4 regions of the Phreatobacter oligotrophus genome follow, and region 1 is predicted to be linked to each of the others. Evidence: riboswitches for the same ligand, from Rfam matches in the RefSeq annotation. Region 1 holds a riboswitch; each other region holds the start of a gene.
What was found. Region 1 has a riboswitch for cobalamin ahead of C8P69_RS07945 (TonB-dependent receptor plug domain-containing protein). Riboswitches for the same ligand answer to the same signal wherever they lie in the genome.
Positions count from the first base shown of each region.

Region 2: another riboswitch for cobalamin. It lies ahead of C8P69_RS21300 (DUF1636 family protein); the one in region 1 lies ahead of C8P69_RS07945 (TonB-dependent receptor plug domain-containing protein).
Region 3: another riboswitch for cobalamin. It lies ahead of C8P69_RS20585 (TonB-dependent receptor plug domain-containing protein); the one in region 1 lies ahead of C8P69_RS07945 (TonB-dependent receptor plug domain-containing protein).
Region 4: another riboswitch for cobalamin. It lies ahead of C8P69_RS21645 (DUF1636 family protein); the one in region 1 lies ahead of C8P69_RS07945 (TonB-dependent receptor plug domain-containing protein).

Region 1 covers NZ_PZZL01000003.1:154,578-161,974, forward strand. The annotation lists gene C8P69_RS07920 (RsmB/NOP family class I SAM-dependent RNA methyltransferase) at 1-280, shown strand, start outside; gene modA (molybdate ABC transporter substrate-binding protein) at 355-1,137, shown strand; gene modB (molybdate ABC transporter permease subunit) at 1,147-1,851, shown strand; gene modC (molybdenum ABC transporter ATP-binding protein) at 1,848-2,960, shown strand; gene C8P69_RS07940 (winged helix-turn-helix domain-containing protein) at 2,948-3,370, opposite strand; cobalamin riboswitch at 3,517-3,725, shown strand; gene C8P69_RS07945 (TonB-dependent receptor plug domain-containing protein) at 3,895-5,733, shown strand; gene C8P69_RS07950 (FecCD family ABC transporter permease) at 5,748-6,758, shown strand; gene C8P69_RS07955 (ABC transporter ATP-binding protein) at 6,755-7,397, shown strand, end outside.
Region 2 covers NZ_PZZL01000017.1:23,438-30,834, reverse strand. The annotation lists gene C8P69_RS21320 (efflux RND transporter permease subunit) at 1-1,478, opposite strand, end outside; gene C8P69_RS21315 (efflux RND transporter periplasmic adaptor subunit) at 1,492-2,748, opposite strand; gene C8P69_RS21310 (YciE/YciF ferroxidase family protein) at 2,971-3,474, shown strand; gene C8P69_RS21305 (sulfite oxidase) at 3,514-4,614, opposite strand; gene C8P69_RS21300 (DUF1636 family protein) at 4,809-5,222, opposite strand; cobalamin riboswitch at 5,330-5,522, opposite strand; gene C8P69_RS21295 (hypothetical protein) at 5,663-6,163, shown strand; gene C8P69_RS21290 (OpgC family protein) at 6,160-7,323, shown strand; gene C8P69_RS21285 (Bug family tripartite tricarboxylate transporter substrate binding protein) at 7,305-7,397, shown strand, end outside.
Region 3 covers NZ_PZZL01000013.1:21,557-28,953, reverse strand. The annotation lists gene C8P69_RS20595 (DUF2778 domain-containing protein) at 1-1,097, shown strand, start outside; gene C8P69_RS20590 (MBL fold metallo-hydrolase) at 1,220-2,200, shown strand; cobalamin riboswitch at 2,305-2,522, shown strand; gene C8P69_RS20585 (TonB-dependent receptor plug domain-containing protein) at 2,648-4,693, shown strand; gene C8P69_RS20580 (SDR family oxidoreductase) at 4,829-5,575, shown strand; gene cutA (divalent-cation tolerance protein CutA) at 5,580-5,915, opposite strand; gene C8P69_RS20570 (NAD kinase) at 5,945-6,727, shown strand; gene C8P69_RS20565 (response regulator) at 6,782-7,327, shown strand; gene C8P69_RS20560 (Hpt domain-containing protein) at 7,338-7,397, shown strand, end outside.
Region 4 covers NZ_PZZL01000020.1:1,801-9,197, reverse strand. The annotation lists gene cobN (cobaltochelatase subunit CobN) at 1-1,538, opposite strand, end outside; gene cobW (cobalamin biosynthesis protein CobW) at 1,542-2,579, opposite strand; gene C8P69_RS21645 (DUF1636 family protein) at 2,576-3,004, opposite strand; cobalamin riboswitch at 3,120-3,318, opposite strand; gene cobU (bifunctional adenosylcobinamide kinase/adenosylcobinamide-phosphate guanylyltransferase) at 3,436-3,978, shown strand; gene cobO (cob(I)yrinic acid a,c-diamide adenosyltransferase) at 3,975-4,592, shown strand; gene C8P69_RS21630 (cobyric acid synthase) at 4,610-6,070, shown strand; gene cbiB (adenosylcobinamide-phosphate synthase CbiB) at 6,054-7,022, opposite strand; gene cobD (threonine-phosphate decarboxylase CobD) at 7,012-7,397, shown strand, end outside.

The sequences.
Region 1 (7,397 bases):
GCTCGACCGCCTCGCCGACCTGCTGAAACCGGGTGGCCGCGCGGTCTACTGCACCTGTTCGCTGGAGCCGGACGAGGGCGAGGCGCAGATTGCCGCACTGCTCGCACGGGAACAGCGCCTGGTGGTCGACCCCATCACCCCCGACGAGTTTCCCGGCATTGCCGATTTCGTCACGCCGGCAGGCCATTTGCGGACCTTGCCCAGCCATTGGCCGCATGATGAACCGCGCATGGCCGGTCTCGACGGCTTCTTTGCGGCCCGCCTGAAACGCATCGCCTGACCCCATCCCCGACTTGACGGCGCCGCGACAACACGGCGTTATGCGCATCGATATATTCGTGTGAGCATAACGAAATGCGCATCCTCGGCTTCACCCGCCGCATCCTGCCCCTGGTCCTGCTGGCCGGTGTCGCAAGCCCGTCCCGGGCACAGGAGACGCGCCCGCTGGTGGTCTTCGCCGCCGCGAGCCTGCAGACCGCCCTCACGGCCATCGCGGCCGACTGGCAGCGCGAGACGGGCAAGCGCGTGACCTTCTCCTTCGCGGCCTCCTCCGCCCTTGCGCGGCAGCTCGACCAGGGCGCCCCGGCGGATCTCTTCGCCTCGGCCGATCTCGACTGGATGGATTTTGCCGAACAGCGCCGCCTCATCCGCGCCGGGACCCGCCGCACCCTGCTCGGCAACAGCCTCGTCCTGGTCGAGCCGGTGAGCGAAACCCCCGTGGCCCTCGCCATCGCCCCTGGCTTTCCGCTGGCCGCGGCCATCGGCGCCTCCCGCCTCGCCACCGGCAATGTCCAGTCTGTCCCGGTCGGGCGCTATGCGCAGGCTGCGCTCACCGCCCTCGGCGTCTGGACGGAGGTCGCCCCGCGCATCGCCGGCGCCGACAATGTCCGCGCGGCGCTGGCCCTCGTGGCGCGCGGCGAGGCGCGCTTCGGCATCGTCTATGCGACCGATGCGAGGACCGAGCCGCGGGTGCGCGTCGTCGGCACGTTTCCCGCCGGCAGCCACCCGCCCATCGCCTATCCGGTCGCCGTGACGGCGGGCTCGACCCATCCGGACGCGGTCGCTTTCCTCGCCTATCTCGCCTCGCCGGCTGCCGTCCGGATCTTCGAGGCTGAAGGCTTCACGGTCCTGCGCTAGACCCACCCCATGTATGCGCTCTCGCTCACCCCCGAGGAATGGACGGCGATCGGCCTGAGCCTGCGCGTCGCGACCGTCGCGACGCTGGCCAGCCTGCCGCTCGGCATCCTCGCCGCCCTGCTGCTGGCGCGCGGGCGCTTTCCGGGAAAGAGCCTCGTGGATGCGCTCGTCCACCTGCCCCTGGTCCTGCCGCCGGTTGTCACCGGCTATGTCCTCCTGGTCCTTTTCGGCCGCCGCGGACCGATCGGGGCCTGGCTGGAATCAACCTTCGGCATCGTCCTCGCCTTCCGCTGGACCGGTGCGGCGCTTGCCTGCGCGGTCATGGGCTTCCCGCTGATGGTGCGCGCCGTGCGCCTGTCCATCGAGGCCATCGACACGCGGCTCGGCGAGGCCGCCGGCACGCTGGGCGCCTCCCCCGCCTGGGTCTTCCTCACCGTCACCCTGCCTTTGGCGCTCCCCGGAATCATTGCGGGGGCCGTGCTGTGCTTTGCCAAGGCGCTCGGCGAGTTCGGCGCGACCATCACCTTCGTCTCGAATATTCCCGGCGAGACCCAGACCCTGCCCTCAGCGATCTACAACGCCACCCAGGTGCCCGGGGGCGATGCCATCGCCTTCCGGCTGTCGATCGTCGCCGTCATCATCGCGCTGGCCGCCCTTGTCGCCTCGGAATGGCTGGCGCGGCGCAGCGGCAACCGTCACGGCGCGCCGGCATGATCCGCTTCGCCTGCCGCCTCACCCGCCCCGGCTTTGCCCTCGACGCCGCCTTCACCGCCGGGCCGGGCGTCACCGCCCTCTTCGGCCCGTCCGGCTCGGGCAAGTCCACGGTGATCCGCCTGCTCGCAGGCCTGGAGCGCCCGGAGGAGGGGCGCATCACCCTCGGCGACACCGTGCTGCTCGACACCGCGCGCCGCAGGACCGTGCCACCGCATCGCCGCCGCATCGGCCTCGTTTTCCAGGACGCGCTGCTCCTGCCCCATCTCTCGGTGAAGGCGAACCTCACCTATGGCCGCTGGTTCACGCCGCGCGGCGAACGGCGCATCGCCTTCGATCCGGTGGTGGAGGTGCTGGGCATCGGCCATTTGCTCGACCGGCGGCCGGCGACCCTGTCGGGAGGCGAACGCCAGCGCGTCGCCATCGGCCGCGCGCTGCTGGCGAGCCCGCGCCTGCTGCTGATGGACGAGCCGCTGGCCTCGCTCGACCAGGCGCGGCGCCAGGAGATCCTGCCCTTCATCGAGCGGCTGCGCGACGCCTTCGCCATCCCCGTGGTCTATGTCAGTCATGCCGTAGAGGAAGTGACGCGGCTCGCCAGTCATGTCGTGCGGCTCGAGGCGGGACGCGTGGTAGCCACCGGGACACCCTCCGAGGTCTTCGCCGCGGGGCTTGACCGGTCCGGTGGCGACCGCTTTGCCCTGCGGTCGGTGCTCACCGCCCGCGTGAAGCAGCGCCTGCCGGATTACGGCATCACCCTGCTCGATCATCCTGCCGGTGAGATCGTCGTGCCCGGCCTGCTGCCCCTCGGGGACGAGGTCGGCGTCGCCATTCGCGCCACCGACGTGGCGCTGGCCCGCGGCCCGGCCGGAGACCTGAGCACCCGCACGGTGCTGGACGGCACCGTCACCCGCGTCGAGGCGGACGCCAGCGGCCCCTTCGCCACCGTGACCGTGACGCTCACCGGCGGTGACGTGATCGTCGCGGCGGTGACGCGGCTCGCGGCCGCGGCGCTGGACCTCGCGCCGGGTGTTCCGATGAAGGCGCTGGTCAAGGCCGGCGCCATCGACGAGAGCGGATTGCCCGGCGCGGTGCCGAAAGCTCAGCCCGGCTGATCCGGCTCGTCCACCAGGTCGGTCTCGAAGGGCGCGAATTCCTCGCGGATCGCGGCGCGCGTGCGCTCCTCGACGCGCCGATAGGCGGCCACCAGGGCCCGTCCGAAATCGGTGAGCTTCGCCCCGCCGCCATGGCTGCCACCGGCGGAGGTGACCACGACGGGACGGCGGAACAGCCGGTTCACCTCGTCGACCAGCAGCCAGGCCCGCCGGTAGCTCATGCCGAGGTCGCGGCCGGCGGCTGAGATGGAACCGGTGCGGCCGATGGCCTCCAACAGGTCGGCCTTGCCCGGCCCGAGCCGCGTCGTGCCGGACAGCACGATTCGTAGGCGGAGTTCCGACCGCGCAAAGCGATCTTCCGTCGGCCGCCGCGGCACATCCGTGTCCTTGTCCGATCCCGGTTCGCCCATCGGCGAGCACTCCCCACGCCCCCGGTCTAGCAAGCCCGCCCCCGGGCGTCACCGATTCCCCGCGCCGACTTGTCCACAGCCCTCCCCCCTTAGGGGGGATCCCGATGCCCCTGCGGCACGGCTTGCGGCCGCCTGCGCCCCGTGGTTGTGATGGCGCTGCTCTGGGTGCCCGCCGCGAGGCGGGTGAAACGGGAATGCGGTGCGGGCCGAAAGGCCCCATGCCGCAGCTGCCCCCGCAACTGTAAGCGACGCCAAGCTCCACGCACCACTGGTCCTCCGGGACTGGGAAGGTTGGAGCCGGTCCCTCACCGGACCAGTCGCGAGCCAGGAGACCGGCCCAGAGTGTCCTTAGACCCCAAACTTCGGCGGTGGGCCGAAGAAGGTGACACATGGTTCGCGACCCTCTCCGGGCAAGGCTTGCCCTTGCCGCCGCTTACGCGGCTTTTTCTGCTGTTTCCACACCTGCTTTCAGCCAGTCTCCGCCACAACCACGCGAGACAGAGCTGCCCTCCGTCGACATCACGGTGACGGCCAACCGCTCGCCGACCGAGATCCAGCGCACCGGCAGCGCCATCACCGTCGTGCCGCGTGAGCAGCTGCAGGCCTCCAATCCCGGCTCGCTGGTCGACGTGCTGCGCACCGTGCCCGGCCTCGACGTGACCGAGACCGGCGGCCCCGGCGCCTCCACCACCGTCCGCCTGCGCGGCGCCAGTTCAGGCCAGACGCTGGTGCTCATCGATGGCGTCCGCGTCGGCGATCCGTCCTCGGCCAGCAGCGAGTTCGACCTGTCGATCCTGTCGCCCGCGCTGATCGACCGGATCGAGGTGCTGCGCGGCCCGCAAAGCGCCCTCTACGGCTCCGACGCCATGGGCGGCGTCATCAACATCATCACCAAGCGCGGCCTTGGGCCCACCGGCGCCTTCGCCCAGATCGAGGGCGGCAGCTACGGCACCGGCGCCGTCTCCGGCGGCATCCACGGGTCGCAGGGCCCCTGGAGCTACGCCGCCTCCGGCTCCTTCGCGCGCTCCGACGGCTTCTCCCGCTACGGCTATCGCATCAGCCGCTTCGACCCCGCGGTCACCGCGGGCTACGATGCCGACGGCTACGACCGCTACAGCGGCTACGGCCGGTTCGGCTACGATCCCGGCACCGGTTTCCGCTTCGAGGCGGGCGTGATGGCGAGCGCCACCCGCTCCGAATATGACGCCGCCTCCGGCAAGTATCCCGATACGCCGAACGTCGCCTTCCGCCGCTTCTACCAGATCTACGGCCGTGGCTCGTGGGACACGCTGGACGGCGCGCTGACCCACGCCATCACCACCTTCTTCGCGCGGTCCGAGCGCATCTTCCGCGAGGTGCGCTACGGGTCAAACCAGACGCCGGCGCAGACCACCTCGACGCTCTCCGAATATTACGGCCAGCGCGTCGGCGCCGAGTACCAGGGCGACCTGCGTCTGGGTCTCGCCGGACGCGTCACGTTCGGCGCCCGGCTGGAGCGCGAGACGGCGGAGACCTTCTCGGAACGCTACCTGCCGACGCCGATCGCCCGCGCCTCGACGCTGGAGGCCGGACAGAACACCCGCGCCCTCTTCGCCCTGTGGCAATTGCCGCTCGGCGAGCGGCTGGACCTGTCCATCGGCGGCCGCATCGACGACGTGGTCGGCGTGGCGCGCTTCGCCACCTGGCGCGGCACGCTGGCCTATCGCATCACCGAGACCGGAACGAAGCTGCGCGCCAGCGCCGGCACGGGCGGCAAGGCGCCGACCCTGTTCCAGCTCTACGCGCCGATCTACGGTAATCCGAACCTCCAGGCCGAGACCAGCCTCGGCTTCGACGCCGGCATCGACCAGTCCATCCTCGGCGGCCGCGGCACCCTGTCGGTCACCGCCTTCACCAACCGCTTCTCGAACCTGATCGAGTACAACGCGCTGACCAGCAGCTATTTCAACGTGGCGCGGGCCGAGACCCGCGGCGTCGAGATGGCGGCAAGCTTCGTGCTCTGGCCGGATGTCGTGAGGATGCGGGCCGGCTGGACCTATCTCGAGGCCAAGGATCTTACCACGGGCCTCACCCTCGCCCGCCGTCCGCGCAATGTCGGCACCCTCGGCTTCGTGGTGACGCCGACGCCGGCCTGGAGCATCGAGCCCTCCATGACCTACGTCTCGCAGCGCTATTCCGGCAGCGGCGAGACCCTGCGCCTCAACCCCTACATGCGGTTTGACCTGAGGACCTCCTACCAGATCGACAAGACCTGGACCGCCTTTGCGCGGGTCGAGAACCTCACCAATGTCCGCTATGAGGAGGTCTACAACTACGGCACGGCCGGCCGCTCCTTCTATGCCGGCCTGAGGGCGAACTGGTGAGTGACGCGGCGACGATGACGGGCCTGGCGCGGCGGGGACTGGTCCCCGGCCTTGCCCTCCTCGTCGCGGTCCTCGCCATTGCCTCCCTCGCGGCGGGGCCGGTGCGCCTCAGCCCCTCCGACATCGTCGCGGCCCTTCTTGGCCGCGGCGACGAGGCCATCCGCACCATCGTCACCGAGATCCGGCTGCCGCGGGCGATCCTTGCGGTGGCCATCGGCGGCATCCTCGGATTGTCGGGGGCGGCGATGCAGGGCCTCCTGCGCAATCCGCTGGCCGCGCCCTCCCTCTTCGGCGCGCCGCAATCGGCAGCCTTCGCGGCGGTCGCCACCATCTCGCTCGGGCTCAACGACGCCCTGTCCTGGGGCCTGCCGGTCGCGGCCATTGCCGGCGCCTTCCTGTCGGTCTTCGTGCTGGTGGCGGTGGCTGGCCGCAATGCCAGCCTGCTGCTCCTCATCCTCTCGGGCCTTGCCATATCGAGCCTCGCCGGCGCCGGCACGGCGCTCGCGATGAATCTCGCGCCCAACCCCTTTGCCGCGCTCGAGATCGCCTTCTGGCTGCTTGGCTCGCTGGAGGACCGCTCGATGCGCCACGTGGCGCTGGCGCTCCCCTTCATCATTCCCGCCGCCCTCATTCTCTATCTGCAGCGCGGCGCCTTCCGGGCGCTGGCGCTCGGCGAGGAGGCGGCGGAGAGCCTCGGCGTCGGGGTCGCCCGCCTGCGCCTCGTCGTCATCACCGGCGTGGCGCTCGGCGTGGGGGCTGCCGTCTCGGTCGCCGGCACCATCGCCTTCATCGGGCTCGTCGCGCCGCACCTGATGCGGCCGCTGGTCGGCTACGACCCGGCGCGCGTCCTCGTGCCGAGCGCCCTGACCGGCGCGGCGCTGCTGCTCGCCGCCGACATCGCCGTGCGGATCATCCCGGCCACCACCAACATCAAGGTCGGCGTGCTGACCGCCATCATCGGCGTCCCCTTCTTCCTCTGGCTCATCGTGAGGGAGCGGCGCAGCCTTGCCGGCGGCGTGGCATGAGCGAGGCCGCCCATCTCCTGCTCGCCGAGGGCGTCGGCGTCGCCTATGGCGGTTGCCCGGTGGTCACCGAGGCCGCTTTCGGGCTCGATGCCGGCCGGCTGGTCGCGCTGGTCGGACCGAACGGGGCGGGCAAGACGACCCTGCTCAGGGCCCTCGGCGGCCTCACGCCGTCGACCGGGCGCATCACCGTCGCCGGCACAGATCTCTTGAAGCTGCCGCCGCGCGAGCGGGCCCGCCGCATCGCCTTCCTGCCGCAGGGCCATGTGGTGCACTGGCCGCTCAGCGCACGCGATGTCGTGGCGCTCGGGCGCTACCCGCATGGCCTTGCCGATCCCGCGCGCATGGGCGCGCGCGATGCCGCCATCGTCGACGCGGCCCTCGCCCGCACCGATGCCAGCGCCTTTGCCGGGCGCCAGGTGACGACGCTCTCGGGCGGCGAACGCGCCCGCGTCATGCTCGCACGCGTCCTCGCGGTGGAGGCGCCGATCCTGCTCGCGGACGAACCGACCGCCGCCCTCGATCCGCGCCACCAGATCGGCATCATGGCGGCGCTGCGCGAGGAGGCCCGGCGCGGCGCCCTCGTCATCGCCGTCACCCACGACCTTGGCCTCGCCGCGCGCATGGCCGACGAGGTCATGG
Region 2 (7,397 bases), on a different contig from region 1:
CAGAGAAGGCCACCCGACAGCGCGTAAGCATAGGTCTTCGCCATGGGCGAGAAGATGTGGCCCTCCACGCCCTGCATGGTGAAGAGCGGCAGGAAGCTCGTCACGATGATGAGGCAGGAGAAGATGATGGCCGTGCCGACCTGGTTGGACGCGGTCAGCACCGTGTGGATGCGGCCGCGCAGGTCGGTCGCCGCATCTTCCTTGATGCCGTGCGTTTCCTTCTCGTGACTTCGCTCCGACAGCAGGCGGAAGATGTTTTCGGTCATGATGACCGCGGCGTCGACGATGAGGCCGAAATCGACGGCGCCGACGGAGAGCAGGTTCGCCGATTCTCCACGGACCACCATCAGCGTCACGGCAAAGGCGAGCGCGAAGGGAATGGTCAGCGCGACGATGACCGCCGAGCGGAAATTGCCGAGGAACAGCCACTGCACGATGAAGATCAGCGCGATGCCGAAGGAGGCGCTGTGCAGCACCGTGTGCGTGGTGATGTCGATCAGTTCCTTGCGGTCATAGATGCGCTCGATGCGCACGCCGGGCGGCAGGATGCCGCCATTGTTGATCCGCTGGACCTCCGCGAGCACGCGCTCGATGGTCGGCCGGCTTTGCTCGCCGCGGCGCATCAGCACGATGCCCTGGACGATGTCGTCGTCATTGTTCTGGCCGGCGATGCCGAGGCGCGTCTTGTGGCCGATGGTGACGGTGGCGATATCGCGCACGCGCACCGCCGTGCCGCCGACATTGGCGACGAAGGTGTCGGCGAGGTCATCGAGGGAGGAGATGAGACCGACGCCGCGAATGACGCCGGACTGCGCGCCGAGCGACACGGTATTGCCGCCGACATTCTGGTTGGAATTCTGCAGCGCCGACATGAGCTGCGGCATGGTCAGGCCATAGGCCAGCAGCTTGTTGAAATCGACGGTGACCTCGTAGGCCTTGCTCTTGCCGCCCCAACCGATGGCGTCGACCACGCCGGGAATGGAGCGGAAGCGGCGCTGCAGCACCCAGTTCTGCAGGGTGTTGAGGTCGGTGACGGAATAATCGGGCGGGCCGACGAGCCGGTAGCGGAAGATCTCGCCGATCGGGCTGAGCGGTGAGATCTGCGGCTGCGCGCCGTTGGGCAGGCCGGACAGCAGCGACAGCTGGTTCAGCACGCGCTGCAGGGCGACCTCATAGGTCACGTCATAGGTGAACTGGAGCTTCACATCCGACAGGCCGAAGACCGAGGTCGTGCGGATGAGGCGGAGGTTCTGCAGGCCCGCCGTGACCGACTCGATCGGCACGGTGATGTAGCGCTCGATCTCCTCCGAGGAGAGGCCCGGCGCCTGGGTGATGACGTTCACCATCGGCGGCACGGGGTCGGGATAGGCCTCGATGTTGAGGCGCATGAACGCGATCGAGCCGGCGAGGCACAGGACACCGGCCAGCAGGACCATCAGGATCCGCTGGGACAGGGCGAACTCGAAAATCTTGTTCATGGCCCGGATCCGGTCAGCGGCGGAAGGCGGCGGTCATCTGGTCGATGAACAGGGCGCCGCGAACGACGACCTCCTCGCCGCCTTGCAGACCTTGCAAGATCTGCACCTGATCCCCGTCGGTGATGCCGGGCGTGACGCGCCGGAGTTCAGCGGTCTTGTCGGGGTGGGCGATCCAAACACGCGCCACCGGGCCTTCGTAGATCAGCGCGTTGCGCGGCACGGCGGGCGATGTCGCGGCCGCGCCGACCTGGATGGAGACACTGGCAAACATCTGCTGCTTCAGGACGCCCTGGGGATTGTCGACGGTGGCGCGGACCAGCAGGCGCTTCGAGGCCGGGTCGATGCTGGCGCTGATGAAGTCGAGGCGGGCGGCGAAAGCCTGGTTGCGCAGCGCGATGACGCGGAACTCGACCTGCGCGCCACGGCGCACGCGCGGCACGTCCTCCTCGCGCACGAAGATGTTGAGCCAGAGCGTGTCGAGGTCGTCGATGACGAAGACCGGTTCGCCGCCGCCGGACAGGAACTGGCCAGGGCTGACGCGGCGCGAGACGACCGTGCCGTCGGCCGGTGCGGGGATGGCGATCTCCGGGTTGATGCGGCGGTCGGCCCGGAAGCGGGCGATCTCCGCGTCGGTCTTGCCGAAGAGACGCAGGCGGTTTTCGAGGGCTTCCAGACCGGTGACGGCGGCGCGATGGTCCGCGCGAGCGTTCTCAAGGTCGGCGCGGGCCTGGTCGACGTCGCGCTGCGGCGCGGCGCGACCGGCGAAAAGATCCGACTGGCGCTTCTCGTTGATCTCGGCGAGGCGGAGCTGGGCCACCGCCTTGTCGAGATTGGAGATGGCCGCCACGAACTCGTTCTGCGTCGAGACCATGTCGTTGGCCAGCATGAACAGCAACGGCTGGCCGCGGCGCACCACGTCGCCGGCGATGACGGGCACCCGCGTGGTGCGACCGGCATAGGGCGAGATGACCGGCACGGCGCTGTTCTCGTCGATGGCGAGACGCCCCTCGGTGATGATCTGCTCGCGGAAGACGCGCGCCTCGACCTTCTGGGTGGCGAAGGTCGACCAGTCGGATTCGGAAATGCGGAAGCGGCCGTTGACCTGGGTGACGCGATCGGGCGCCTCGGTCGGCGATTCGGCCGCGGGTTTCGACGTGCCGAAAAGGCGCCCGAGAAACGACAGGTCGACGGCATGGGCGGGACTCGGCCCGAGAGCGAGAGCCGCGGGAACCAGCGCAACAAGCCAGAAAGTTCGGAGGATGGGCAGCACGGGGACCAGGCTTTCACGTCTTACCAGGCTACCCGCGAAGGGACGCCGTCGAGCAATGTTCCACTAGCCCGCTTCGGGCAATGGGTCAAAGGCGCGCAGCGTCGCCGCGTGAGCGCTGCGCGGGATAGTGCATTTGTGATGCAGTCAGGTGACAGAACGATGAGGAACAGGCGCGAGACGGCGGGATTGATGCGAGGAGCCACCTCACCAGGGAGAAACCTCATGGCCAAGACCAAGACCCTCGAAGACATGTTCGTGGACGGACTGAAGGACATCCTCTTCGCCGAGCGCCAGATCCTGCGCACCCTGCCGAAAATGGCGCGGGCGGCCCAGTCGCAGGAGCTCAAGGCGGCGATTGAGAAGCACAAGGACCAGACGGAAGGCCAGATCGAGCGCCTTGAAAAGGTTTTCGAGCAGATGGAGGTGGCGGCCCGCGGCAAGACCTGCCCGGCCATCCTCGGCATCATCGAGGAGGGCCAGGAGGTGCTGGAGGAGTTCAAGGGCAGCCCGGCCCTCGATGCCGGGATCGTCGCCTCGGCCCAGGCGGTCGAGCATTACGAGATCGCGCGCTACGGCACGCTGAAGGCCTGGGCCGACCGGCTCGGCGAGAAGGACGCCGCCCGCCTGCTGGCGGAGACCCTCGCCGAGGAGGAGCAGACCGATGCCGACCTCACCAAGCTCGCCAAGGGCAGCATCAACAGGCAGGCGACCGCCGAGGCGGCCTGAGGCTCCATGTCGGCGGGTCCGCTGCGGGCCCGCCGACGTTCAGGCCGCGACGCCGTCGACCCGGTGGGCGAGATTGTTGCAATAGCCGCGCGGGTTCCACGGCGCGGCGTCGAGGGGCTGGTCCCGGCCTGCAAGGTCCCGGGCGACGGCAACGAGCATCACAGGCCCTGCGGGAACAGCGAGGGCGGCCGAGAAGCGCCGCCAGGCGAAAGTGTCGGCGGCGGGCGCCAGATCCGCCTCGGTCCAAGTCGCGCCACCATCGGCGGAGAGGCGCACCCCCGCGACAGGCGTTGCCCCCGACCAGGCCCAGCCGGCGACGCCGAGGGGCCGTCCGACCGCGTGGGTGAAGCCTGCGGCCGGCGTGGTGATCAGCGATTTCACGGGCATGTCGGTGATCACCGCGAAATCGGCGGGATCGACCGCATCGCCCGGCCCGAGGGGCTTGATCGGCAGCCGGTAGTCGGTGCCGCGCATCTTCTCGCCGTCGTGCTCGCAGTCGCGGATCTCGAGACGGTCCAGCCATTTCTGCCAGGCCGATCCGGGATAGCCGGGCACCACGACCCTGAGCGGCCCGCCATGCAAGGCCGGCAGCGGTTCGCCGTTCATGGCGAAGGCGAGCAGCGTTTCCGGAGCGAGCGCCTTCTCAATCGGGATGCCGCGCGACAGGGCGGGCTTGCCGGGGGCGGTGAGGCTGCGGTCGGGGCTGTGATGGGCCGTGTAGATCGCCGCTTCGGTGAGCCCGGCCCGCTCCAGCACGTCGCGCATCCGCACCCCGGTCCAGCGGGCGCAGCCGACGGCGCCGTGGCGCCATTGCGCGCCGGGGACGGGCGGCGAAAGGAAGGCGCGGCCATTGCCGGCGCATTCGAGGACCGCCGTCACATCGACGACGGGGAAATCGCGGGCGAGGTCGGCGAGGGTCAGGGACAAGGGCCGGTGCACCTCGCCACTGACCTCCAGCCGCCAGTCCCCGGCCGCGCCGATGGCCGGCATGTCGCCGTTGTTGCGGACGAAAAAGGCATCCTCCGGCGTCAGCGCCGCGTCGAGGGCGGCTGCGTCCGGCTCCCCGTTGAGGGCGTCGTCGTCGAGCCAGCGCAGGCGCGGCTTGCTGGCGAGGACGGCATCGGGCGCCGGATGCGGCATGCGGGGGTGACCTCTGGCGGAAGCTGAGGGGAGCCTAGCTGCGCCCCCGCCCCGGTGCCAGCCCCGGGCGCCGCGACGGAGAACGGCGTTTCGTCACGCCCGCCCTCCGGAGAGGGTTCATCTCCCAGGCGGCGGTGAGCCCATCAGGTCCGAAGGAGCCCAATCGTCCCTGCCCGTCCCGGCCGCTCAGTCCGTCAGGCCGGCGCGCTGCCATCCTCCGGCGACCAGTCCGGCGGCGGCACCCGGGCGATGATGCCGCGCCGCATGGCCTCTGGACGGTCGCGCCAGGGCACGAAACCATGCGGGGCCTCGGCACAGGCCCTGGCCATGGCAACGACGTCACCGGCATCGCGGTCCGGATCGAGGTCGCCGAAGACGAAGGTGTAGCCGCCGGCCGCCGACAGCGAGATCGAGCAGATGCGCTTGCAGACGCTGAGGCACTGGGTCGGCCGCACGCGGCAGTCGGTCCCCTCGGCGGCGCTCGCCACGGCCTCGAAGAGCTTTCGGCCGGGCGCTTCGGCCAGTTCGGTGCCGGGCGCGCGGCAGGAGGTGCAGACGGTGACGATGACCGGCCCGGCGGGACGATCAGGGGATGGGGTGGTGGTCACGATGCAATATTCCCGGCGCCATGGCGCCAGATGCCAGCCCTGACGGTCGAGGCCCGGCATTCGGCCTCGCCAGCGCGCAACCCGTGCTCCCCGCCGGCTTGCGTCCATCAGCAGCACTATGAGCAGCCGGTCTCCTGGCTCGCGACTCAAGCGCCCCGCCGTCCTTCCCGGCCTTTCGGCCAGTGGCTCACGACAAGGGCTCGTCGCCTACAGTTGCGGGGGCAGCCGCGGCCTCGGGCGAACCCTCACCGCATTCCCGTTTCACCCGCCGGGGCGGGCACTGCTCGGCGCGGACAGTGCCACGGCCCCGCCGCCGGCTCAAGCCGCGGACCTCGGGACCGGCTTCCCTTTCGTCACGCACCCGTGAAGAGGACCGCGTAACGTCCGGGCCATTGTCGGCGAAACCGGAACATCGCGTCCAACCAGGGGGAACCGACGCCATGCAGACCGCCACCGCCACCAAGCCGACGTCCTTGATCGCCATTCCCGCCGTGCCCTCGGCCCGCACGCTGTGGAACCTCTTCCTCGGCGGCGCCGCCGGCCTGGGTTTCTGGGAGTTCTTCTCCGCCACCTTCACGCACTGGGCGGCGGGTTTCCCGCTGCAGCCGCCAGAGCTGGTCAAGTCGCTGTTCCAGCACCAGCTCGGACTCACCGTCAGCACCCCGATGGCGGAGCTGCTGCATGGGCTGACCGGCCTGATCTTCTATCCGATCGGCTACTACATCCTGTCGCGGGCCCTGCCCTGGCTCGGCGTCACGGCGGCCGGCTGGATCTGGGGCGTCGCGACCTATTTCATCGCGCTCGGCTTTTTCGCGCCGCTCGCCGGCCAGCCGTTCCTGCTCAACAACGTGCCGGTGCTCTCCTTCATGAGCCTCGTCGGCCATGCCATCTACGGCTACCTCGCGGCCATCGTCTTCGAGCGCTTCGAGGAGGGCCGATGAGCCCGGTTGCCGGCACGGCCGAGCCGAAGGGGCGCAGCCGCGACGCGCGGATCGACCTCGCGCGCGGCCTCACCATGCTCATCATCTTCGTCGCCCATGTGCCGGGCAACCTCTGGGCCGAGTTCATCCCGGCCCGGATGGGGTTCTCCTCGGGGGCGGAAGCCTTCGTGCTCTGCTCGGGTCTTGCCTGCGGCATCGCCTTCGGCGGCACCTTCCGCCGCGACGGCTGGGTCGCCGGCACGCGGCGGATCGGCAAGCGCGTCTGGCAGCTCTGGCTCGCACAGGTGCTGACCTTCGCGGGCTTCGCGGCGCTGATGCTGTCGATGGACGCCTGGCTCGGCGGCAGCACCTATGCCGCCCGCTACAGCCTCGCCTATCCCGTCGCCTCACCGTTAGAGGCGGTGCTGGGCCTCATGACCCTCACCTATGTGCCGGACTTCTTCGACATCCTGCCGCTCTACATCGTCCTGCTGGCCGCCGTGCCGCTGATGACCCTTGTCGCCGGCGCCTCGCGCTGGTTGGTGCTCGGCCTCTCGGCGGCGCTCTGGCTCTTTGTGCAGGTCTACCCGCTGAACCTCCCGGCCCATCCGGCGGGCAGCAAGCTCTGGTACTTCGACCCGCTGGCCTGGCAGTTCCTGTTCTTCCTCGGCTATGCGACGACGGTCGGGTGGCTCACGCCGCCGCGGGCGACGCCGGCCCGCATCGCCCTTGCCGCCGCCTTCATCCTCGGCTGCATCCCGCTGACCTTCTCGGGCGCCCATGCGGCCTTCCCGGCGCTTGGCGAGATCTACCGCGCGATCTATCCGGCCGAGGCGATCTCGACCCTGCATCCCCTCCGGCTCGTCCATGTGCTGGTGCTGGCCTGGCTCTTCGCGGCGTTGCTCGCGAGCCGGCGGTCGTCGCTCTTCGACGGTTCGCTGAAGCCGGTCCTCGCCGTCGGGCAACAATCGCTGACGACGTTCCTCACCGGCATCGTGCTGGCGGCGCTGGCCGGCGTCGCGCTGGACCTCACGGGCCGCGACGGCGCCACGACCGCCCTCGTGAACCTCACCGGCTGCGCCCTGCTCGTCGCCACGGCCTATGCCGCGCGCACTATCAAGGCATCGCTGAAGACCCCGAAGCCCACAGGAAAGGACAGGCCATGGCTCGCCACGCAGTGACGTTCTCCCGCCGCGCCCTTCTCGCCGGCGCCATGCTCGCCGTCCCCGCCGCGCGCGGCGCAAGGGCCGAGACG
Region 3 (7,397 bases), on a different contig from region 1:
CGATCGAGCGCGCCGAGGCCGCGACCGCGCCGGTGACCATCGGCGCCGGGCAGCCTGCTCTGGTGACGCTCGGCTCCTTCGCGCCGCTGCTGGATCCCGCCTACGACCTCGGCGCCGGCCGCCAGACCTTCGCCACGGCCCGCCCCCTCGCCGCCCATATCCACGCGCCGGCTCCCGCGGCGCAGGCCGCCCCTGCCCTGCCGACCGGCCCGCTGGTGCTGGCGAGCCTGCCCGGCCGCGATGTCGGTCTCGAGAGCCGGCCGGGCCTGCCGCTTGCCCCCATGCCGCTCGCCCGTCCGGGCAGCGCCGGCGCCGCCGCCGCCGAGGAGGACGAGGACGGCCCCGACACGACCCTGGTCGCGCCGCTGCCGATGCGCCGGCCCTCCGACGCGCCCGCCGCCGCCGCGACACCCGAAGCGCCGCGCATCGCCACCCGCCGCAACGGCCGCGAGCAGCAGGCCGCCGCCGCGCCCGCTCCGGCCCAGCCGGATGGCCGCAACTTCTTCGAGCGCCTCTTCGGCCCCCGCCGCGACGGCCAGGGCGACGGCCCGCAGCTCGCCTATGCCCCGAGCGACGGCAATCTCGGCACCGATGCCGGGGCCTCCCGCGGTGGCGGCCTCGGCGGCGGTTTCTCCTTCGGGATCGGCGGCCCGGCGCCGCGTCCGCCCATGGGCGTCGCGATCTATGACATCGGCTCGCGCATGGTCTACCTGCCGAACGGCGAGAAGCTGGAGGCCCAGTCCGGCCTCGGCGCCTATCGCAACGACGTCCGCTATGCCCATGTGCGGATGCGCGGCCCGACCCCGCCGCATGTCTATGACCTGACCGAGCGCGAGGCACTGTTCCACGGCGTGCGCGCCATCCGCCTCAACCCGGTTGGCGGCAGCCAGGCCATCCATGGCCGCGCCGGCCTGCTCGCCCACACCTACCTGCTCGGGCCGAACGGCGACTCCAACGGCTGCATCTCCATCAAGGACTACGATCGCTTCCTGCAGGCCTTCCTGCGCGGCGAAATCCGCCGGCTGATCGTGGTGCGGGACCGCACCGAGGCGGTGGCCGCCGTGGCCCGCGCCAACACCCGCGTCTCCTCGCGCTGAGGCGCGGGAGAAACAAGCGGTCACATTCATGTGACAAGCACTGGACGGCGGGCCGGTTCCGGCAATTTACTGCCTCGCCGTCCGCATACCTGTCGGCGGCTGCGCCCCTGTCGGAGGACACCATGACCACGATCAATCGCCGCCATGCCCTCGCCACCGGCGCTGCGGCCCTCGCCGCCCCGGCTTTCCTCACCGCCGCCTCCCGCGAGACCTTCGCCCAGGCTGCCGCCGCGGCCGTCCAGGCCCCCGGCTTCTACCGCTACAAGGTCGGCGACATCACCGTCACCGCCATCAATGACGGCTTCTTCGCCCGTCCGCTCGAGGGCTTCGTCCGCAATGCCGAGCTGCCGGCGGTTCAGGCTGCCATGGCCTCGGCCTTCCTGCCGACCAATGCCGTCCCGATCCCCTTCAACACCCTCGTCGTCGAGACCGGCGGCAAGGTCGTCCTGCTCGACACCGGCAACGGCAATACCGGCGCTCCGACCTCGGGCACCTGGATGGCGAATTTCCGCGCCGCCGGCTTCGATCCGGCCACCGTCTCCTCGGTGATCATCAGCCACTTCCACGGCGACCACATCAACGGCATCCGCCTGCGCGACGGCACCGCCGTCTTCCCGAATGCCGAGATCCAGGTTCCGGAGCCGGAATGGGCCTTCTGGATGTCGGACGAGCGCATGAACGCCGCTCCGGAGGCCATGCGCGGCGCCTTCCAGAACTGCCGCCGCGTCTTCTCGCCGGTCGCCTCCGCCGTGAAGCAGTTCAAGCCGGGCGCGGAAGTGGCCCCGGGCGTGACCTCGATGCCGGCCTATGGCCACTCGCCGGGCCACAGCGTGTTCATGATCTCCTCGGGCAATGCCAAGCTCGTCTACATGGCGGACGTGACCAACCACCCCGCCCTCTTCGTGCGCAATCCCGACTGGTCGGCGATCTTCGACATGGATGCCGATGCCGCCCGCGCGACCCGTCGCCAGCTGCTCGACATGGCGGCGAGCGAGAAGACCCGCGTGCACTTCTACCACGCGCCCTTCCCGTCCAACGGCTACATCGCCAAGGACGGCGCCGGTTTCCAGCTCGTCCCGGCCCAGTGGACCCCGTCCATCTGACCTGACGCCCAGCGCTCTGATCGGAAGGCCCGCCGGCAACGGCGGGCCTTTCGCATGGGGGCATCCGCTTGCCGCCGGATTGACACATTGTCGCAACCCGGCGCATTCATGGGGCACGCGACGGCGGCCGCCCGCAAGGGACGGCCACGGGAATGCGGTGCGTGGCGGGCCTCATGGCCCTCCGCAAGGCCGCAGCTGCCCCCGCAACTGTAAGCGGTGAGCCCTCCCCCATCAGCCACTGACGCCCCGTTCGGGCTTCGGGAAGGCGGGGACCGGGCGACGACCCGCGAGCCAGGAGACCGGCCGACGCGACGTCACTGTCCGTGCGTGCGGGAGGCGCGCCCGGGAGCGGTCCCTTCCGCTTGATCCGTGACACCACCGTCGCGGACGTTTGGCCTCTTCAGGCCGGAATTCCGCGACCATCTGGGTCCGCAGCGGAGTTCCGCCATGCCTGTCGTTTCCCGTCTCCCCCGTCGTCAACGTCTTTCCGTTCTGCTCGCCACGGCGGCGGTGATTCTCGTTCCCGGTCCCGTCGCAGCGCAGCAGCCGCCGCTCCCCGCGGCGCAACTGCCCGAAATCACCGTGTTCGGCGCCAGCAACGTGCCGCTGGAGGCCCCGCGCGTCGGCTCGGCCGTCACCGTCATCACCGCCGAGGACATCGCCAACCAGGGCGCGGCAAGCGTCCCGGACGTGCTGCGCCTCGTGCCCGGCGTCGCCGTCAACCAGTCCGGCGGCCGCGGCAGCCTCACCCAGACGCGCGTGCGCGGCGCCGAATCCAACCAGGTCCTGGTGGTGGTCGACGGCATTCCCATCAACGACGTGAACTCGGGCGATGCCGACCTCGCCAACCTGCCGGTGGACAGCATCGCGCGGATCGAGGTGATCCGTGGCCCGCAATCCGGTATCTGGGGCCCCAATGCCCAGGCTGGCGTCATCTCCATCACCACCAAGTCGGGCCGCGGCCTCGCCAAGCCTGAGCTGACGGCGCGGATCGAGGGCGGGTCCTTCGGCACGCTCCAGGGCTCGGCGACCGTCCGCGGCGCGCAGGGTCCCTTCCACGCCGCCATCTCCATTTCGGGCCTGCGCTCCGGCGGCTTCGTCGTCGCGCCCGGCACCACGCGGCCCAACGGCTCGGACATGGGCTCGCTCTCCGCCAAGATCGGCGCGGACCTTGCCGACTGGTTCGACGTCGAGGGCGTGTTCCGGATGGTCAGCCGCAGCGGCTTCTACAATCCCGGCAACACCGCCTTCGGACCGGGCTTCGTCACCGATCCGAACTACGGCTTCCTTGCCGCCGGCACCGGGCGCAACACCGCCAACGACATCCAGGGCCGTGTCGCCGCCACTGCCAAGCTGCTCGACGGGGCCTGGACGCATCGCTTCTCCGCCGACACCTCGCAGCAGTCGACCAATGCCCGCGACAGCTATGTCTCGGCCTTCGGCTTCCTCGAGAGCCAGGGCTTCTGGTCGCGCACCGAGCGCAACCGGGCGGAGTACCGCTCGGCCTATACGTTCGAGACGCCCGGCCTGCTCGGCGCCCGCCACACCGTCGTCGGCGGCGCCGACATCACCCGCGAGCATTTCCGCTACTACTACGAGAGCGATGGTTTCTTCGGGCCCTTCGTCAACGACACCTATGCCGGCGCGGGCCGCTCGCGCGAGCGCAAGGGCCTGTTCGGCGAGTATCTCGTCAGCCTGCCGACCGGCCTGTCGCTCTCCGGCGCGCTCCGCCAGGACTGGAACTCTGCCTTCCGCAATGCGCTGACCTGGCGCGTGACGGCGGCCCAGACGCTTGGCACCGGCACGAAGCTGCACGCATCGATCGGCAAGGGCGTGACCAACCCGACCTTCTTCGAGCTCTTCGGCTTCTTCGCCAATTTCACCGGCAACCCGACGCTGCGGCCTGAACATTCCATCGGCTGGGATGCCGGCATCGAGCAGCGCTGGTTCGGCGGCAAGCTCGTGACCGACGTCACCTATTTCCGCGCCAGCGTGCGCGATGCCATCGTCCAGTCCGGCGGCACGGCGATCAACCTGCCCTTCGAGACGACCCGCCAGGGCGTCGAGGTGGCAGTGACGGCGCGCCCGCTCGGCTGGCTGTCGATCACCGGCTCCTACACCTACACGGACACCCAGTCGGCCGAACTCGTCGGCGGCGTCTATGTCGGCAAGGAGGCGCTGCGCCGTCCGCGCCATGCCGCGAGCCTCTCGGCGGTGGCGACCCTGCCGGACGACAAGACGAAGGTCACAGTCACCGTCGCCCACAACGGCACCATGCGGGACAGCTTCTTCGGGCCGGCCGGCGCCACGGACGTGCGGCTCGGCGCCTACACGCTGGTGGGCGCGCAGATCTCCCACGAACTCAACCGCAATGCGACCGTCTATGTGCGCGGCGAAAACCTCTTCGGCCAGCGCTACCAGGAGGTCTTCGGCTACCAGGGGCCGGGCGCTGCCGTCTATGCCGGCATGCGCGTGAAGCTCGGCGGCGAGTGAGCCGCCGCGCCGCGGTTTAAACCGTTTCGCATCGCTGCCTTGCCGCGCCCCCGTCGACAGGGGCGCGGCTTTCGGCCAGTCTCCCGCTCGGCAGACGAGCGGGCCGGCAGTGCCCGCCGCATCGGGAGGATCAGCATGTCTCAGCGTATCGCAGTGGTCACGGGCGCAGGCTCCGGCATCGGGCGGGCTTCGGCCCTGGCGCTCGCCAAGGCGGGCTATGCCGTTGTCGTGGCGGGCCGCCGCAAGGACGAACTGGAGAAGACCGTGGCGATGGCCGGCGGTGCGACCGTCGTCGCCGCCCCCACCGACGTCTCGGACGAGGCCTCCGTCGCCGCCCTGTTCAAGCTGGTCAAGGACCGCTTCGGCCGCATCGACGTGCTCTTCAACAATGCCGGCATGGGCGCCCAGGCCGTGCCGCTGGACGAGCTGCCGATCGAGAAGTGGCGCCAGGTCGTCGACGTCAACCTCACCGGCTCGTTCCTCTGCGCCCGCGAGGCCATGCGGATGATGCGCGCGCAGACCCCGAAGGGCGGCCGCATCATCAACAACGGCTCCATCTCCGCCTATGCGCCGCGCCCCTATTCCGCGCCCTACACGGCGACCAAGCATGCGGTGCTCGGCCTGACCAAGGCCATCTCCCTGGACGGCCGCGCCGACAAGATCGTCTGCTCGCAGATCGACGTCGGCAATGCCGCCACCGAGATGACCGAGCGCATGGCGAATGGCGTCCTGCAGGCCGATTTCACCACCAAGGTCGAGCCGCGCATGGACGTCCGCCACGTCGCCGACGCCGTGGTCCACGTCGCCAACCTGCCGCTCGACGTCAACGTCCTGACCATGACCATCATGGCCAATGACATGCCCTTCGTCGGGCGCGGCTGAGGCGTCAGGCCGTCTCGACCCTGAGCCAGGCGAGATAGGCCTCGTCCCCCTCCGGCACGTCGACCACCAGGAAGGCCGGCGTGTCGTAGGAATGGGCCTCGCGGAAACGGGCCTGCGCCTCGGCGAGGCGTGAGCGCACCGTCTTGAGGATCATCACCACCTCCTCGGCGCGCTCCACCTGGCCCTTCCAGCGGTAGAGGGAGCGCATGCCGGGGAGGATGTTGGCGCAGGCGATCAGCCGGTGCTCCATCAGCTCCTCGGCGATGGTCTCAGCCTCGACAAGGCTCGCAGCGGTCGTATAGACCAGCACGACGTCATCCGGCTTCTCGGTTCGCGTCACCTGTTCCTCCCTGTCCGGCGGATCTTCCCTTGGCCGACCTGCGCCCCGACCCGAAGAAGATCGCCTTCGTCGCCTCGCCTGCGCCCGAGGCCCAGGAGGCCATCGAGCGGCTGACTGCCCGCTATGGCAATGTCGCGGGTGACGAGGCCGAGGTCGTGGTGGCGCTCGGCGGCGACGGCCTGATGCTGCAGACGCTGCACAAGTACATCTCCTCGGGCAAGCCGATCTACGGCATGAACCGCGGCTCCGTCGGCTTCCTCATGAACGAATATGCCGAGGATGGGCTGATCGAGCGCATCTGGACCGCCGAACGCTCGGTGATCCATCCGCTGGCCATGACCACCATCGACATCCACGGCGAGCGGCAGGACGCGCTGGCCATCAACGAGGTGTCGCTGCTGCGCGAGACCTCGCAGGTGGCGAAGCTGCGCATCTCGGTCGATGGCCATGCGCGCATGGACGAGCTCATCGCCGATGGCGTTCTCATCGCCACGCCCGCCGGCTCGACCGCCTACAATCTCTCCGCGAACGGCCCGATCCTGCCGCTCAACGCGACGCTGCTGGCGCTCACCCCCATCTCGCCCTTCCGGCCCCGGCGCTGGCGCGGCGCGCTGCTGCCCGACCGGGTGGCACTCACCATCGAGGTGCTGGAATCGGCCAAGCGCCCGGTCAGCGCCACCGCCGACCACCACGAGGTCCGCGACGTCGCCAAGGTCTCGGTGGAGATGGACCGGACCAAGTCCATGATCCTGATGCACGATCCCGGCCACAGCCTCGACGAGCGGATCCTGCGCGAGCAGTTCGGCGCCTGACGGCCGCCATCAGCCTTAACGGTCCGCTAATCGCCGGCCGGTATGGTAGCGGCGATGATCCGCATCGACTTCAACCGGCTGCGATTCCTCGTGATCGACGATAACGCGCACATGCGCCGCATCGTGCGAACCCTTCTGCATGGCTTCGGCGCCCGCGAGGTCTACGAGGCCGAAGACGGCGCGGCGGGCCTCGAGGCCTTCACCCACTACATGCCGGATATCGTCATCACCGACTGGTCGATGCCGATCTTCGACGGGCTCGAGCTCACCAGCATGATCCGCCAGCCTGGCGCCAACGCGAACCCCTATGTCGCGATCATCATGCTGACCGGCCATTCCGAAAAGAAGCGGGTGCTCGAGGCGCGTGACGCCGGCGTCACCGAGTTCCTGGCCAAGCCCATTTCCGCCAAGGCCCTCTACCAGCGCATTCTCAACGTCGTGGTCAATCCGCGTCCCTTCATCAAGACGAAGACATTTTTCGGCCCGGATCGCCGACGTAACCACAATTCAAGCTATGTCGGACCCGAGCGGCGGAAGGGCGAGAAGGCCGAGATGATCAAGGTCGCCCCGCTGCTCGACAAGACCAAGAGTTCCGTGTGAGGCCGTTTCCATGACCAACCCGCCTGCCACGAAGACACCGATCAAGCCGACCGTCCGCACCGGCAAGAAG
Region 4 (7,397 bases), on a different contig from region 1:
AATGACGGATCGTGATAGTCCGACCGCCGGCTGCCCGGTCGCCCGCGGTCGGGCGGCAAGGCCACGATCGCGTTGCCAAAGCTGCGCGCGCGGAAATGGAACGCACCGTCGCGCACATCGGGATCGGTCTCCGGCTCGCCCCATGCGGCGCGGATTTTTTCGTCGACGCTCAACGGAAGCTTGGCAAGCTGCTCGCGATACGCCGCGATGGACATGCAACAGTCGGAGTCCGGCTTGCCGACAGCGTAAAGCAGTGCTTTCGAACTCTGAGGCGCGTCTGAAACAGCATAGCCCGCATCCGCAAGATCGGTGAGCAGCGCGTTGACGCTGGCCGGCACATCAAGGCCGACGGCATAGCCGGTCCGGCCCGGCGCCCCGGGATAATCGGGCATCAGGATCGCAATCCGCCGTTCGTGGCGCGGCTTCATCTGCAATCGCACCAAGCTCGCAATCCGATCGGCCACGGCATCGATCCGACCCGGCTCAGGCTCATTAGCGATGCCGGTGAACGCCAAGCCTTCGAACAGTTGCGAGGGATTTTTGAATGACAACACGCCGGCAAGCACGCGGCCATCGAGTTCGGGCAGCACGACATGCATGGCGAGATCGGCGGCGCCAAACCCGCGCGGGCTGTCGCTCCAGGCCGCACGCTTGGTGGTGGCGACGATGGCCTGAAGCACGGGAACACCGACGTCATCGAGCGGCGTTGGCGCGCCGGGTTCTCCGGCGGCGGCAAACGCCGTCGTGGTGACGATCACAGCGGGAGCCAACCGCGATAATGCCGCGCGTAGGAACAAGGCGGCTTCGGCATCCTTCAGGCTGGTGACGAACAGCGGCGCCGGCGCGAGCCCACGCGCGACCAGCGCATGATAGAGCGCATCGATCGGCGCAACGTCCGCGGCCAGCAGCATCGACCTGTAAAAGACGATCGGGATCACCGGCCGCCCGTGCGTAATCGTGCTCAGGAGGCGATCGAGATCAATCGTTTGTTCCGCCGGCGTGTATCCACCGGCCCGTGGCAGCGGGCTGGGTTCGGAATATTTCAACGCCGCCCCTGCATGTCCGGACAACCGGCGCAAGAGCGCGCGAAGATTGTCACGGCCACCCTCACGGAAGTAGCGCAGCAAGGCCGCGAGTTCGTCGGACGGCAGCGTCGATATCTCGGCAAGCCGCGGATCGTCGCGATCCTCGCCGGGTAACACTGCCAGCGCGATGCCGCGTTCCTGCGCGAGCACGGCGAGCCGCTCAATTCCGTATTGCCACCAAACGAGCCCGCCGAGCAGACGGACGACGATCACCTTGGCATGGCGGCCAACGCGATCGATCCAGAGGTCGACCGACATCGGGTGCTTGAGATCGCGCAATTGCACCAGACGGACGCTCGGCAACGTCTCGCGCTCGACGGCCCAGGCTGCGGCAAGTCCGCCTAGATCGCTGTCGGCAAACGAAAGAATAGCGATATCGCCGGGCGGCTGACCGAGATCGACCGGCTCGACGATGTCGTCAAGGCTCGCTGAGCTGGTCGTCAATAGATGCATCGATCATCCACTGAGCATGCGCGTGATGACGGCGCGGTCTAGTCCCTTAAGCCCGATCACCACTAGGCGCGTCTCGCGCTTTTCCGACGCGGCCCAGGGGCGATCGTAGTGCGACGTGACGCGCGGGCCGACCGCCTGCACCAAGAGCCGCATCGGCTTGCCGCGCACCGCCGCGAAACCCTTGATCCGCAGCACGCCGGTCGCCTCGGCGGTCGCCGCCACGAGACCCGTCAGCGCCGCCGGGTCGTCGATCTCAGGCAGCGGCACGACGAAGCTGTCGAAATCGTCGTGATCATGATCGAGCTCGTCGTCATGCAACGTCCGGCGGTTTTCGATATCGGCTTCGGTGCCGACATTGAGGCCGAGCAGCGTCGGCGCATCGACCTTGCCGTTCGACACCTGCACGACCTTGACCGCGCGCGGCAAGGCCTTGGCGATTGACGCCGACGCTTTGTCGATCCCCGATTGATCAAGAAGATCGCATTTGTTCATCACGACAAGATCGGCGCATGCGATCTGATCTTGGAACACTTCTTCGATCGGATCGTCATGATCGAGCGCGTTGTCCGCCGCACGCTGCGTGGCCAGCGCCTTCATGTCGCCCGACACCTGGCCGTCGGCCAGCGCCGCGCCATCGACGACCGCGACCACGCCATCCACGGTCACGCGATTCTTGATCGACGGCCAGTGGAACGCTTGGACCAGCGGCTTTGGCAGCGCGAGCCCGGAGGTCTCGATCACGATGTGTTCGACCTTAGGACGGAGCGCGAGAATGACGTCGAGCGCCGGGACAAACTCGTCGGCCACGGTGCAACACAGGCACCCGTTCGCAAGCTCGACGATATTCTCCTCGGGGCAGGTTTCGTCGCCGCAACCCTTCAAGATTTCGCCGTCGATGCCGACATCGCCAAATTCATTGACGATGATGGCGAGCCGGCGCCCGTTCGCATTGGCCAGCACGTGACGGATCAGCGTCGTCTTGCCGGCCCCCAGAAAGCCGGTGACGATCGTACATGGAACGCGCGCAAGCTCATCCGTCATTCGCTCGGCTCCTGAAAATCAAACGGCGGCACCCGCGCGATCAATCCCCGCTTCAAGGCGTCCGGCCGGTCGCGCCACGGCATCAAGCCGTCGGCCGATTGAGCGAGAAGCTGCGCGCCTTGCACCAACGCCTGCGCGTCCGCCGCCGGATCGAGATGACCGAATACGTAAGTCCACGCGGGGGCCGATGCATCGGTCCGTCGCATCACCGCGCTGCAGCCGCGCTTGCAATTAGCAAGGCAGCGCAACGGTTGAACGGTGATATCGGTGTTTTCAGCCGCACGCGCCGTTGCCGCGGCAAGCGCCGCGCCGGGGCGTGGCGCATCGTCCGGATCGTCGGGCTGCCGGCACGTCGTGCAGACATAGATGATGGCTGTCGCGCCGTTACGCGCCTCAATGTCTGCGTTGTTGGAATTATCGGCCATTGTCACCCGCGCTGCTCCTCCTTGGAGCGATCCGCATTAATCTCGGGTGCTCGAACGGCATACGCCGCCCGATGAGGCCGTCACAGCGTTGTTTGTGCCAGGGCACCCCGCCCGGCACGTGACGGAACTAACGGCAGGTCTCCTGGCTTGCGGGTCACCGCCCGTCACCGCCTTCCCGGGAATGTCCCAGTGGCATTGTGGCACGAGCTCGCCGCTTACAGTTGCGGGGGCAGCTACGGAATTGGGACCTTCGTCCCGCACCGCATTCCCTTTTCGCTCTTCTGTTCGAAAAGACCGTCAGTTCCAGACCTATAAATGGCCAGATGGCGGCTTTGTCAATGGACGCACCAGTTGGCGCGCCGGTGCGGCCCTAGCCTTTTGGGTGGGCAATATGGTTCAAAGGACCGCGCCGGCTTAGGGTGATGATTTGAATGGTGGATGGTCTATTGGCAAGCGACGGCCCGCAATTGACCCTTGTCCTCGGCGGCGCCCGGTCGGGCAAAAGCCGCTATGCGGAATCGGCTGTCATGGCGTCGCGACCGCCCTGGATATACGTCGCGACCGCGGAACCATTGGACGACGAGATGGCGGCGCGGATCGCCAAGCACCGCGATCGTCGCGGACGCGATTGGCAAACGGTCGAAGCGCCGCTCGACCTCGCTGGGGCGATCTCCACCGCAGCGGCATCGAGCGCAATTCTCGTCGATTGCCTGACGCTGTGGCTCTCAAATCTGATGCTCAAGGAACGCGACATCGACGCCGAAGTTGAGCGCCTCGAAACCGCAATGACGACGCGCAAGACGCCGCTCGTTCTGGTCAGCAACGAGGTCGGATTTGGCATCGTGCCAGAGAACGCACAAGCTCGGCGATTTCGCGATCTGCAAGGGCGGCTCAATCAGCGGATCGCGGCGCGTGCCGACCGCGTCGTCCTCGTCGTCGCAGGGCTGCCGATGTTCGTAAAGGGAACGCCATGAGCAAGATCATCGACGAGACCGAAGCCGAACGCCACCGCGCCAAGATGGAAAAGCGAAAGGCGGTGCAGGACGCCGAGATCGCGGAAAAGACAGTCGAGAAGGGCCTGCTGATCATCCACACCGGTACCGGCAAGGGCAAGTCGACCGCGGCTTTCGGGCTCGCGCTCCGCATGCTCGGACGCGGGCGGCGCGTCGGCGTTATCCAATTCATCAAGGGTGCCTGGCATTCGGCGGAACGCGACGCGCTGGAGACCTTCGGCGATCAGGTGGTCTGGCACACCATGGGCGAAGGCTTCACCTGGGATACGCAGGACCTTAAGCGCGACGTCGCCGCGGCAGAACGCGCCTGGAACAAAGCCTGCGAACTGATGGCCGACCCGACGCTCGCGCTCCTCATCCTCGATGAGCTGAACATCGCGCTGCGCTATGATTATCTCGATCTGCGGGCGGTCATCTCAACGCTCGCCGCGAGGCGACCCGACCTGCACGTGGTCATCACCGGCCGCAACGCCAAGCCCGACCTGATCGCCGCGGCCGATCTGGTCACCGACATGACCCTCGTCAAACATCACTTCAAGGCCGGCGTGAAGGCACAGCCCGGCATCGAGTTTTAAGATTTGGAGTTCTGACAGTGGCCGCACGCGCGATTATGTTTCAGGGCACCGGCTCCGACGTGGGCAAATCGCTCATCGTCGCCGGCCTCGCGCGCGCCTACACCAAACGCGGACTGCGGGTTCGCCCATTCAAGGCGCAAAACATGTCCAATAACGCCGCGGTCGCAGCCGACGGGGGCGAGATCGGCCGCGCGCAGGCGCTGCAAGCGCGCGCCGCCGGCGTGCCGCCCAGCATTCACATGAACCCGGTGCTCCTCAAGCCACAGAGTCAAGTCGGCGCGCAAATCGTCGTGCAGGGAAAAGTCTATGGCACGGCGAAAGGCATCGAATACATGCGCATGAAACCCAAAATAATGCCCTACGTGCTCGACAGTTTCGAACGCTTGAAGCAAGAAGCCGATCTGATCCTGGTCGAAGGCGCGGGAAGCGCCTCGGAAATCAATTTGCGGAAACATGACATCGCCAACATGGGTTTCGCGCGTGCAACCGATACGCCTGTCGTGATCATCGGCGACATTGACCGCGGCGGCGTGATTGCAAGTCTGATCGGCACCAAGGCCGTTCTCGATCCCGAAGACGCCGCGCTTGTCCAAGGCTTCATCGTCAACAAATTCAGCGGCGACCCAAGCTTGTTCGCCGCCGGCGATGACGCAATTGTCGCTGCTACCGGCTGGCCTTCGCTTGGCTTGGTTCCCTACTTTTCCGAGTCGCGGAATCTTCCGGCTGAGGATTCGTTGGCGCTGGATCGTCCAACCCGGCGGCGCGACAACGCCAAGCTTGTGATCGCCGTTCCCATCCTGCCGCAGATCGCCAACTTCGATGACCTCGATCCGCTTGAAGCTGAATCCAACATCAACCTGATCCGCGTCCATCCCGGCCAAGCATTGCCCGGCGATGCGGACCTGGTGATCCTTCCCGGATCGAAAACGACCATTGCCGGGCTAAGGGCGCTGCGTGAGAGCGGCTTCGACGTCGATATCGCCGCGCATGTCCGCCGGGGTGGAATGGTGCTTGGGCTGTGCGGCGGCTATCAAATGTTGGGCAAGAGCATCGCCGATCCGAGCGGCATCGAAGGGCCGGCCGGAACGGTGCCGGGATTAGGTTTGCTCGACGTCGAAACGGTGCTGTCGCCGGAGAAAAGACTGGAGCTGAGCAGCGGAACGACACGCGACGGTGTCTCCTTCTCCGGCTACGAAATGCACATGGGTGTGACGGAAGGATCCGACCGTGCGCGGCCGTTCGCGCATCTCGCGGACGGAACGCCCGAGGGCGCGATTTCAGCCAATGGCCTGGTGGTCGGCACCTATATCCACGGAATTTTCGCCGACGACAAACAGCGCGCGGCATGGCTTGCCCGCTTGGACGGTGGCGCGACGACAATCGCTTACGACGACCTGGTCGAACGCACGCTGGACCGGCTGGCTTGGCATCTCACCACGTTCATCGATCTCGACCGGCTGCTTACATTGGCGCGATGACGACCGCGGCGAGAACGGCCACCAGCACGATGAAGATCAAATCGGCGCGCCGATAAAGCGCCAGCGCGGCGCGAATATCTGTCGGCCCGGCATCGCTGCGGCCGTTGCCCATGGCCGCGTCCTCAACCATGACCCCACCGTAGACGCGTGGACCTGCCAACGCCAAACCCAATGCGCCCGCCATGGCCGCTTCCGGGTAGCCCGCATTCGGCGATCGATGATGATGGGCATCGCGGCGCACCGCCCGCCAGGCCTGCGATGCGGACGCATTCTTGCTGATGGCCGCCGCCGCGATAATCAAAAGAGCGGACAGACGCGACGCCGGCAGGTTAACGAGATCGTCCAAACGCGCGGCCGCGAAGCCGAAGTCGCCATAGCGCGGGGTGCGATGACCGATCATGCTGTCGGCTGTATTGATGGCCTTATAGGCAGCGCCGCCAGCCAGTCCGCCAAGGGTGAGCCAGAACACCGGCGCAACGATGCCGTCGGAAAAATTTTCGGCCAGGCTTTCGATGGCCGCGCGCGACACGCCAGCCGCATCAAGAGTATCGGGATCGCGGCCGACGATCTGCGACACCGCTTGGCGTCCACCCGACAGCCCCTCGCGCTCCAGTGCATCGGCCACCCGGGCGACATGAACATGCAGGCTGCGCTGAGCGAGCAGCGTGCTAGCCAGCGTGCCGGCCATTACGATGCCCAATGGCAGCAGCAGAAGCCCGCGTTGCACGCCGAACCCCAAGGCGGCCGGAACCGCGACAATACAGAAAGCGGCCATGAATCCCGACGTCTTGCGATAGGCCGCGCTTCGGTCCGGACGGTTGAACTTGCAATCGAGCCAGTCGATCATGTAGCCCATCCACATCACCGGATGGCCGATCGCCCGCGTGATGCGATCGGGATAGCCGACCGCGGCTTCGATCAAGAGGGCCAGTAAGGTAACCGTGACGTTCATCAACCCTCACATCGAGGCATTGGGTCTGGCGCCGCTTGCCCATGGCGGCGATTTGGTCGCGGCACGGCGCCTGTTTCCCAATGCCCCGGAACCTTTCATCGATCTGTCGACCGGGATCAATCCCTATTCCTATCCATTACCGCCACTGCCGACCGATTGTTTCACCCGGCTGCCCGATCGGGCCGCCGTCGGGGCGCTGGCGGCCACCGCCGCCCGTGCTTATGGCGCACCGTCCGAGGGCTGCGTGGTGCCCGCGCCGGGAACGCAAATCCTGCTAACCCAGGTGGCAGCGTTGGCGACCCGAGGGCGTGCCGTCATCTTAGGCCCGACTTATGCCGAGCATGCGCACGCGGCACAATTGATAGGGCACGAAAC